Linked DNA regions of Bradyrhizobium diazoefficiens. The protein of the gene in region 1 binds, or shares a complex with, the protein of each later gene. Links are inferred from orthologs where the notes say so. Each region holds a gene or a part of one and is shown on either strand. Other genes may lie near its edges.

Region 1 (4,119 bases):
CAGTCTTGAGCCCCCTCTGTCAGCCATCACCCGCAAGATATTTCCCAGCAACATCAGACAAAAATACCGTTTCCCGGGATGCCGCGGCTTGACAGCTGAATTGCCCGCGGTAGGCACTGGCGGACAGTTGCGCAGGAACCTGATTCGTGCCGGCGATGGCAGGCTAAGGCGGCGCGGGATTTGCTTGGGAATTGCCTTCAAGACGCCGTCATTGCCGTATCAGTCCACCAGCGCGAGCGACCCAAGCGAGCAGAGGGACCCACCCCGATGGGGCATTCGAGATGCATGGCAAGATCGGCTATTTGGCCGGCTGATGGCCTCAAGGCGCTGATCGGCCTCCTGGCCGCGGCCCTCTTCCTTGCATTGCCGAGCCTTTTCCTGCCCAGCCTCGCCCATGCGCAGGGCGCGGTGCGCTCCGTCCATGGCGACTGGCAGATTCGCTGCGACACCCCGCCGGGCGCCCAGGCCGAGCAATGCGCCCTGATCCAGAGCGTGGTGGCGGAAGACCGCTCCAATGCCGGCCTCACCGTAATCGTGCTCAAGACCGCCGACCAGAAGAGCCGCCTGATGCGCGTGGTCGCCCCCCTGGGCGTGCTGCTGCCCTCCGGCCTCGGGCTCAAGCTCGACAACCAGGACGTCGGCCGCGCCGGCTTCGTCCGCTGCCTCCCCAATGGCTGCGTCGCCGAGGTCGTCATGGACGACAAGCTGCTCGGCCAGCTTCGCAGCGCCAAGACCGCGACCTTCATCATCTTCGAGACGCCCGAAGAAGGCATCGGCTTCCCGCTCAGCCTGAACGGGCTCGGCGAGGGCTATGACAAGCTGCCGTAGGGGCGCTCAAGCCCCATCGACGCGATAAAGCTCGGTCTCGCACCAGCCGCAGCGATAGATGCGGCCTCGGCCGGCCACGGGCCCTTCCAGCGCTCTCTGCCGGCACGTCGCGCAAACGATGCCGTCAGCGGTCTCGCAGCCAGGATGTGCGGCGAGATAGGCCTCGCGAGTGGGATAGGATGTCCAGAAGCGGCGATAGATCAGCTGATTGGCGAGCAGCACCAGCGCCAAGACGGCGAAGCCAATGATCAGGCCGTGATACTGATCCCAGAACACAAGCAAGGAATTCCACATGCTTTTGCCGCGGCTCTCGCCCAGAGTGACGCTGTCATACCCGCAAAGCTTGAAAGCCGGCTTAAAGCAGAGTCGCACCTATCGTTTCTGTAATGTGACGGCCCGCCCCTCGCGGAACCGTTCCGAAACCATTATCTTGCCCCACATCCCCCGGTAATGGACGGACGCATGACCAACCCTGCCACAAGCTCCCTGCTCGACCGTGCCAATCTCGACCGCGACCAGGTTCGCCACGAGGTCGCGCGCGGCCTTGCCGGTGCCGACGACGGCGAATTGTTCCTGGAATACAGCCAGACCGAAGCGCTGATGTTCGACAATGGGCGGCTGAAGCAGGCGACCTACGACACCTCGCAGGGATTCGGCCTGCGCGCGGTGAAGGACGATGCGGTCGGCTATGCGCATTCCTCCGACGTGTCGCTGCCGGCGCTGATTCGGGCCGCCGACGCGGTGGCCGCCGTCCGCGGCGGCTATTCCGGCAGCTTTGCCGCCCCACCGGCGCATACCAACGTGCGGCTGTACTCCGACGACAATCCGCTGGACGCGCCGGGCTTCGAGATCAAGGTCAAGCTGCTGGCCGAAATCGACGCCTACTTGCGCGACAAGGATCCGCGGGTGCGGCAGGTCAGCGTCAGCCTGGGTGCGACATGGCAGGTCGTCGAGATCCTGCGGCCGGACGGCGAGAGCTATCGCGACATCCGTCCGCTGGTGCGCGTCAACGTCTCCGTCGTCGCCGGCCAGGGCGATCGCCAGGAAAGCGGCAGCAAGGGTTATGGCGGCCGCGCCGGCTATGCCGAATTCATCGAGACTCAGTCCTGGCGCGACGCCGCCGACGGCGCGCTGCGCGAGGCGCTGGTCAATCTGGAATCGATTCCCGCCCCCGCCGGCGAGATGGACGTGGTGCTCGGCGCCGGCTGGCCCGGCGTGATGCTGCATGAAGCGGTCGGTCATGGCCTCGAGGGCGACTTCAACCGCAAGAAGACGTCTGCATTTGCCGGTCTGATGGGCCAGCAGGTCGCGGCCAAGGGCGTCACCGTGGTCGACGACGGCACCATCGCCTCAAGGCGTGGCTCGCTCTCGATCGACGACGAAGGCACGCCGACCAATCGCACCGTGCTGATCGAGGACGGCATCCTGGTCGGCTACATGCAGGACCGCCAGAACGCGCGGCTGATGAACATGAAGCCGACCGGCAACGGCCGCCGCCAGGGCTATGCCCATGTGCCAATGCCGCGCATGACCAACACCTACATGCTCGCGGGCGACCGCGACCCGGCCGAGATTCTCGCGTCGGTGAAGAACGGCGTGTTCGCCGCGAATTTCGGCGGCGGGCAGGTCGACATCACCTCGGGCAAATACGTCTTCCAGTGCACCGAGGCCTACAAGATCGAGAACGGCAAGATCGGCGCGCCGCTGAAGGGCGCCATGCTGATCGGCAACGGGCCGACCGACCTGCATCGCATCCGCATGATCGGCAACGATCTCGCGCTCGATACCGGCATCGGCACCTGCGGCAAGAACGGCCAAGGCGTGCCTGTCGGCGTCGGCCAGCCGTCGCTGCTGATGGAACGCATTACGGTGGGTGGAACGGGCGCATGAGCGTTGAAAAAGTAACTGTCAGCACCAAGCGGAAGAGCAGCGGCTGGGGCGGCCAGCTCGTGCAGCTCGCCGGCATCGTCGCCGCCGTCTTCATCGCCAAGGGCGCGCTGGCCGAGCCGTTCTACGTGCCGTCGGGCTCGATGGAGCCGACGCTCTTGATCGGCGACGCGCTGCTCGCCTCGAAATTCCCCTATGGCTACGGCACCTCGTCGCTGCCGATCCAGATCAACCTGCCGGAAACCGGCCGCGTGTTCGCGGAGACGCCCAAGGCAGGCGATGTCGTGGTGTTCCGCTGGCCCGGCGACCGCTCGCAGGCCTGGGTCAAGCGCGTAGTCGGTCTGCCCGGCGACCGCATCCAGATGCGACAGGGTCAGCTCTTCATCAACGATCGCCCCGCCGAGCTCAAGCCTGATGGCGTCGGTGCCGCCGAGGACGACAATGGCGGCAGCGAGCCCGCCTATCGCTACGTCGAGACGCTGCCGAACGGCGTCAAGCACCTGATCTTCAAGATGCGCGACAACGGTCCGCTCGACAACACGCAGGAAGTGACGGTTCCGCCCGGACATCTGTTCGTGCTCGGCGACAACCGCGACAATTCGGCCGACAGCCGCGTGCCGCTGCGCTCTGGCGGCGTCGGCCTGCTGCCGATCGACAATCTGGTCGGCCGTGCCGATGCCGTGCTCGGCTCCTGGGATCTCGGCATGCGCGGCCAGCCGGTCTGGACCTGGCTCTCCGGCTTCCGCCTCGCGCGGTTCTTCACCGCCGTGCACTGATTGATCGCAGGGTGGGCAAGGACGAATTTCTTGCCCTCGCGCTGCAGAATCCAGTCAACGGTGCGATCCTCGATGAACTACCTCGGCTCGCGCTGCCGGATGCATGGCTGGTGGCGGGCTGCCTGGCTCAGACGGTCTGGAACGTGCTGACGGGCCGTGCGATCGATCACGGCATCTCCGATTATGACGCGTTCTATTTTGACCCCGATACGTCGTGGGAAGCCGAGGACACCGTGATCCGCACGCTGCACGAACGGCTCGGGCATCTCGGCGCCAAGATCGAGATCCGCAATCAGGCCCGCGTGCATCTTTGGTATCCGGCCAAGCACGGCCTGCCCTATCCGCCCTTGACGCGCGCGACTGACGGCATCGACCGCTTCCTCACGCAGAACACGCAAATCGGCGTGAGGCGCTTGGATAATGGTCATGAGGTCTACGCACCGCATGGGTTCGACGACGTCGAGAGATTGATCGTGCGGCCCAACCCAGCCCTGAATTTTTCTGCGGCGAACTACGCGACCAAGGCAGCGCGATGGAAAGCGCTATGGCCGGAGCTTACGGTGATAGCAGCGGAGTAATCCGAGCCTATCTCACCACGCCCGACGTGAACCCGGCCTTTCGCCGCGGC
Region 2 (3,505 bases), 6.5 Mb from region 1 along the record:
CGGCGGCGCATCAGGAATTTCGGACGGCGGTCGCGGATCGCGTTGTGGCGACGGCGACGCGGTGCCGGTTTGCGGGCACCTTCGTCGAGTTGCGGCAGCGCAAAGATCTCGCTCCAGATCGCCCAGGCTTCGGCGAGATCGTCGCCATCGGCACTGACCAGCAGCGGAACGGAGAGTGAGGGATCGCGATGCACCAGGACGAGGGTCTGCGCCTCGTCATTGCCGCGCAGCGCGACGCCGGTGAAGTCGCTGACGCGGACGTTGATCGCCATCTGCATGCCGCGGACAGCACGGCGCAGCACGACACGTTCGCGATGAAGCTCGATTTGCCTGGTGTAGCCGTCGGCGCGCGGATCATGCGCATCGAAGCGGACCGGAAGGGAAAGGGGGTCGAGCCGCAAGCTGCGGCTCGACCCGGCGGGGTTGGCCCCGCATGTTGCTGTTTGACGCCTCACGGCTTTAGTTCTCCCCGCCAGGATTATGTTCCCGGTCGATGCGAGCACCTTAGCGCGCTCGTTTCCGAAACCGCTTAAAAAGGCTGGTTAATCCAGCGTCACCGCCCGCCATGATTGACAAGACCTTGGCGCGCATGATTGACGAGACGTTGCGCGGAAGCCGCGAATCTGAGCGTTCTGCGGGCTGATAATGCTTGAAGTCCGCACCATTTGGGCACATCTGGTGTTCAGGGCCCCGACCGCCCCGAAACCTCCCGCGCCCCAACAGGATTTCGTTTGTGAACCCTTCACCAAGCTCGACGCTTTCGCCCCAGGACTCTTCAAAGTCCAATCGCGACCTGTTCGATCAGTCCGCGCTCTCCGATCTCGCGCAGCGTCTGGTCGAGGCGGCGAAGCGCGCCGGCGCGGATGCGGCCGATGCGGTCGCGGTGCGCGGCATCTCGCAAGGCGTCGAGGTGCGCGACGGCCGCGTCGAGGAATCCGAGCGGTCCGAGGGCGACGATGTCGGCCTGCGCGTTCTGGTCGGCCGGCGCCAGGCTGTGGTCTCGACCAATGACGCGAGCGGCGATGCCGTCACCAAGCTGGCCGAGCGCGCGGTGGCGATGGCACGCGTCGCGCCCGACGACAAATATGTCGGCCTTGCTGATCCCGCGCTGCTCGCGCGCGACTTCCCCGATCTCGATCTGCTCGATCCCGATGTGCCCGCAACTGCCGAGCTCGAGCGCCGCGCACTCGAAGCCGAGGCTGCCGCGCTCGCCGTGAAGGGCGTGTCGAAATCCGGTGGCGCCTCGGCCTCTGCCGGCATGGGCGGCATGGTGCTCGTCACCTCTACCGGTTTCCACGGCTCTTATCTGCGGTCCAGCCAGGGCATCTCGGCGACCGCGATCGTCGGTGAAGGCACCGGCATGGAGCGCGACTACGACTTCACCTCGGCGCCGCACGGGGCCGATCTGTTGTCGCCGGACCTGGTCGGCCGCTCCGCCGGCGAGCGCACGGTGGCGCGTTACAATCCGCGCAAGGTCGAGACCTGCAAGGTGCCCGTCGTGTTCGACCCGCGCGTCGCGGGCTCGCTGGTCGGCCATGTCGTTGGCGCCATCAACGGCGCCTCGATCGCGCGCAAGACCAGCTTCCTGAAGGACAAGCTCGGCCAGCAGCTGTTTGCCAGGAACATCCGCATCATCGACGATCCCCTGCGCAAGCGCGGCTTGCGCTCGCAGACGTTCGACGCCGAGGGCGTCGCGGTGAAGAAGACCGCGCTGATCGACGAGGGCGTGCTCACGACCTGGCTGCTCGATTGCGCCACCGCGCGCGAGCTCGGGCTCACCACCACCGGCCACGCCCATCGCGGCGTCTCGTCCTCGCCCTCACCGGGGCCGTACAATCTGCATCTCGAGCCCGGCACGCCGACGCCGGCCGAGCTGATCGCCGACATCCAACAGGGATTTTACGTCACCGATCTGATCGGCTCCGGCGTCAACGGCGTCACCGGCGATTACAGCCGCGGCGCCTCCGGCTTCTGGATCGAGAACGGCGAGCTCACCTATCCCGTCAGCGAGGTGACGATCGCGGGGCACCTGTTCGAAATCTTCAAGTCGATGCAGCCAGCCAACAATCTCGAGTTCCGCTACGGCATCAATGCGCCGACGGTGCGCATCGAGGGTTTGACGCTTGGCGGACGCTGACAGTCTCGACGCAAACGTTCTGACGCGCGACGCAGCGCTGCTGCAAGACACGGTGCGGGAGGCGGGTGCATTCGCACAGTCGATGTTTCGCACCGAACTGAAGAAGTGGATCAAGGGCGCGTCCTCGCCGGTCTCGGAAGCCGACATCGCCGTCAACGATCTCCTCGAAGCACGCCTGCGCGGCGCCACGCCCGGCTATGGCTGGCTGTCGGAGGAGAGCGTCGATGACGCCACGCGGCTGTCGCGGCGGCTGACCTGGGTGGTCGATCCCATCGACGGCACCCGCAACTATCTCAACGGCCATGACGAATGGTGCGTCAGCGTCGCGCTGGTCGAGGATGCCTCGCCGGTGCTCGCGGCGGTGTTCGCGCCGACCTGCGGCGAATTCTTTCTCGCCGCCCGCGGCCAGGGCACGCTGCTCAATGGCAAGCCGGTCCGGGCGACGGGAGGGACCGCGCTCGACTTTGCCCGGGTCGCCGGTCCGAAGCCGATGGTCGAGCGGCTCAATCCTAGCGGCGGCGAGATCAAGCTGCATCCGCGAATCGGTTCGCTGGCGCTCCGGCTCTGCCGGGTCGCCAATGGCGGGCTGGATGCGGCTTTTGCGGGGGGCAACAGCCATGATTGGGATCTTGCGGCGGCCGATTTGATCGTGCAGGAAGCGGATGGTAGGATGAGCGATCTCTCCGGAGATCCCATCCTCTATAACCGTCGGGAAGTGACGCACGGGGTGCTGGTGGCAGCGGGACGCGATCGTCATGCGAGCATTGTCGCGCATTTTCGAAACCGCCCCCTGGCCTGAAGCGCTTGTCGTCGTGCTTGTCGAACACTGCTTTGCCGGGCAGCCTCTTAGGAACCGAACCCATGTCAGATAGTGCCCCGCAACAACTGCTTCATCTCGTGATTGGCGGCGAGCTGCTCGACCTCGAGCACAACACCTTCAAGAACCTCGACGACGTCGAGATCGTCGGCCTCTATCCGAACTACGCGACCGCCCACGCCGCCTGGCGCGCCAAGGCGCAGAGCACGGTCGACAACGCGCAGATGCGGTATTTCATCGTCCATCTCCACCGGCTGCTCGACCCGAATCAAGAAACGAAGGCGCGTTGAAAAAACTGCTTCGCAATACGCTGCGGAGCAGCTGGTTTCAGCGTGCCGTCGGGGTCCTGGCGGCCGAATATCTGCGTTTGGTCTGGCGGACCAACAAGTTTACGTTCGATCCGCCCGATGTCTATGGCATCGTCGAGCCGCAGATCCCGGCGATCTTCGCATTCTGGCACGGCCAGCATTTCCTCACCCCGTTCATCAAGTCCAAGGAGTCCTACCGGGCCAAGGTGCTGATCTCCCGGCATCGCGACGGCGAGTTCAATG

What was found. The genes of interacting proteins can lie anywhere in the genome.
Region 2: the proteins of tldD (region 1) and JJC00_RS34235 are in contact, whole or in part, in a solved structure (PDB 5NJ9), measured with the Escherichia coli proteins. The link is inferred for Bradyrhizobium diazoefficiens from one-to-one orthologs.

What each region holds. Positions count from the first base shown.
Region 1 is NZ_CP067102.1:826,094-830,212, reverse strand. Bases 563-3,504 are described here. They hold tldD (metalloprotease TldD), read left to right. Parts: upstream 563-1,290; coding sequence 1,291-2,718; downstream 2,719-3,504. Other genes in these bases: JJC00_RS03825 (nucleotidyltransferase family protein), read left to right, coding at 3,503-3,504; lepB (signal peptidase I), read left to right, coding at 2,715-3,491; JJC00_RS03840 (hypothetical protein), read right to left, coding at 835-1,122; JJC00_RS03845 (invasion associated locus B family protein), read left to right, coding at 563-828. Outside these bases: more of JJC00_RS03845, read left to right, coding at 268-562; more of JJC00_RS03825, read left to right, coding at 3,505-4,069; JJC00_RS03820 (PAN domain-containing protein), read right to left, coding at 4,077-4,119. UniProt on the Escherichia coli protein: Metalloprotease involved in CcdA degradation. Suppresses the inhibitory activity of the carbon storage regulator (CsrA).
Region 2 is NZ_CP067102.1:7,340,576-7,344,080, reverse strand. The notes cover bases 135-2,935. They hold JJC00_RS34235 (TldD/PmbA family protein), read left to right. Parts: upstream 135-733; coding sequence 734-2,137; downstream 2,138-2,935. Other genes in these bases: JJC00_RS34230 (inositol monophosphatase family protein), read left to right, coding at 2,124-2,935; JJC00_RS34240 (DUF6101 family protein), read right to left, coding at 135-455. Outside these bases: more of JJC00_RS34240, read right to left, coding at 1-134; more of JJC00_RS34230, read left to right, coding at 2,936-2,936; JJC00_RS34225 (DUF4170 domain-containing protein), read left to right, coding at 2,999-3,244; JJC00_RS34220 (lysophospholipid acyltransferase family protein), read left to right, coding at 3,241-3,505.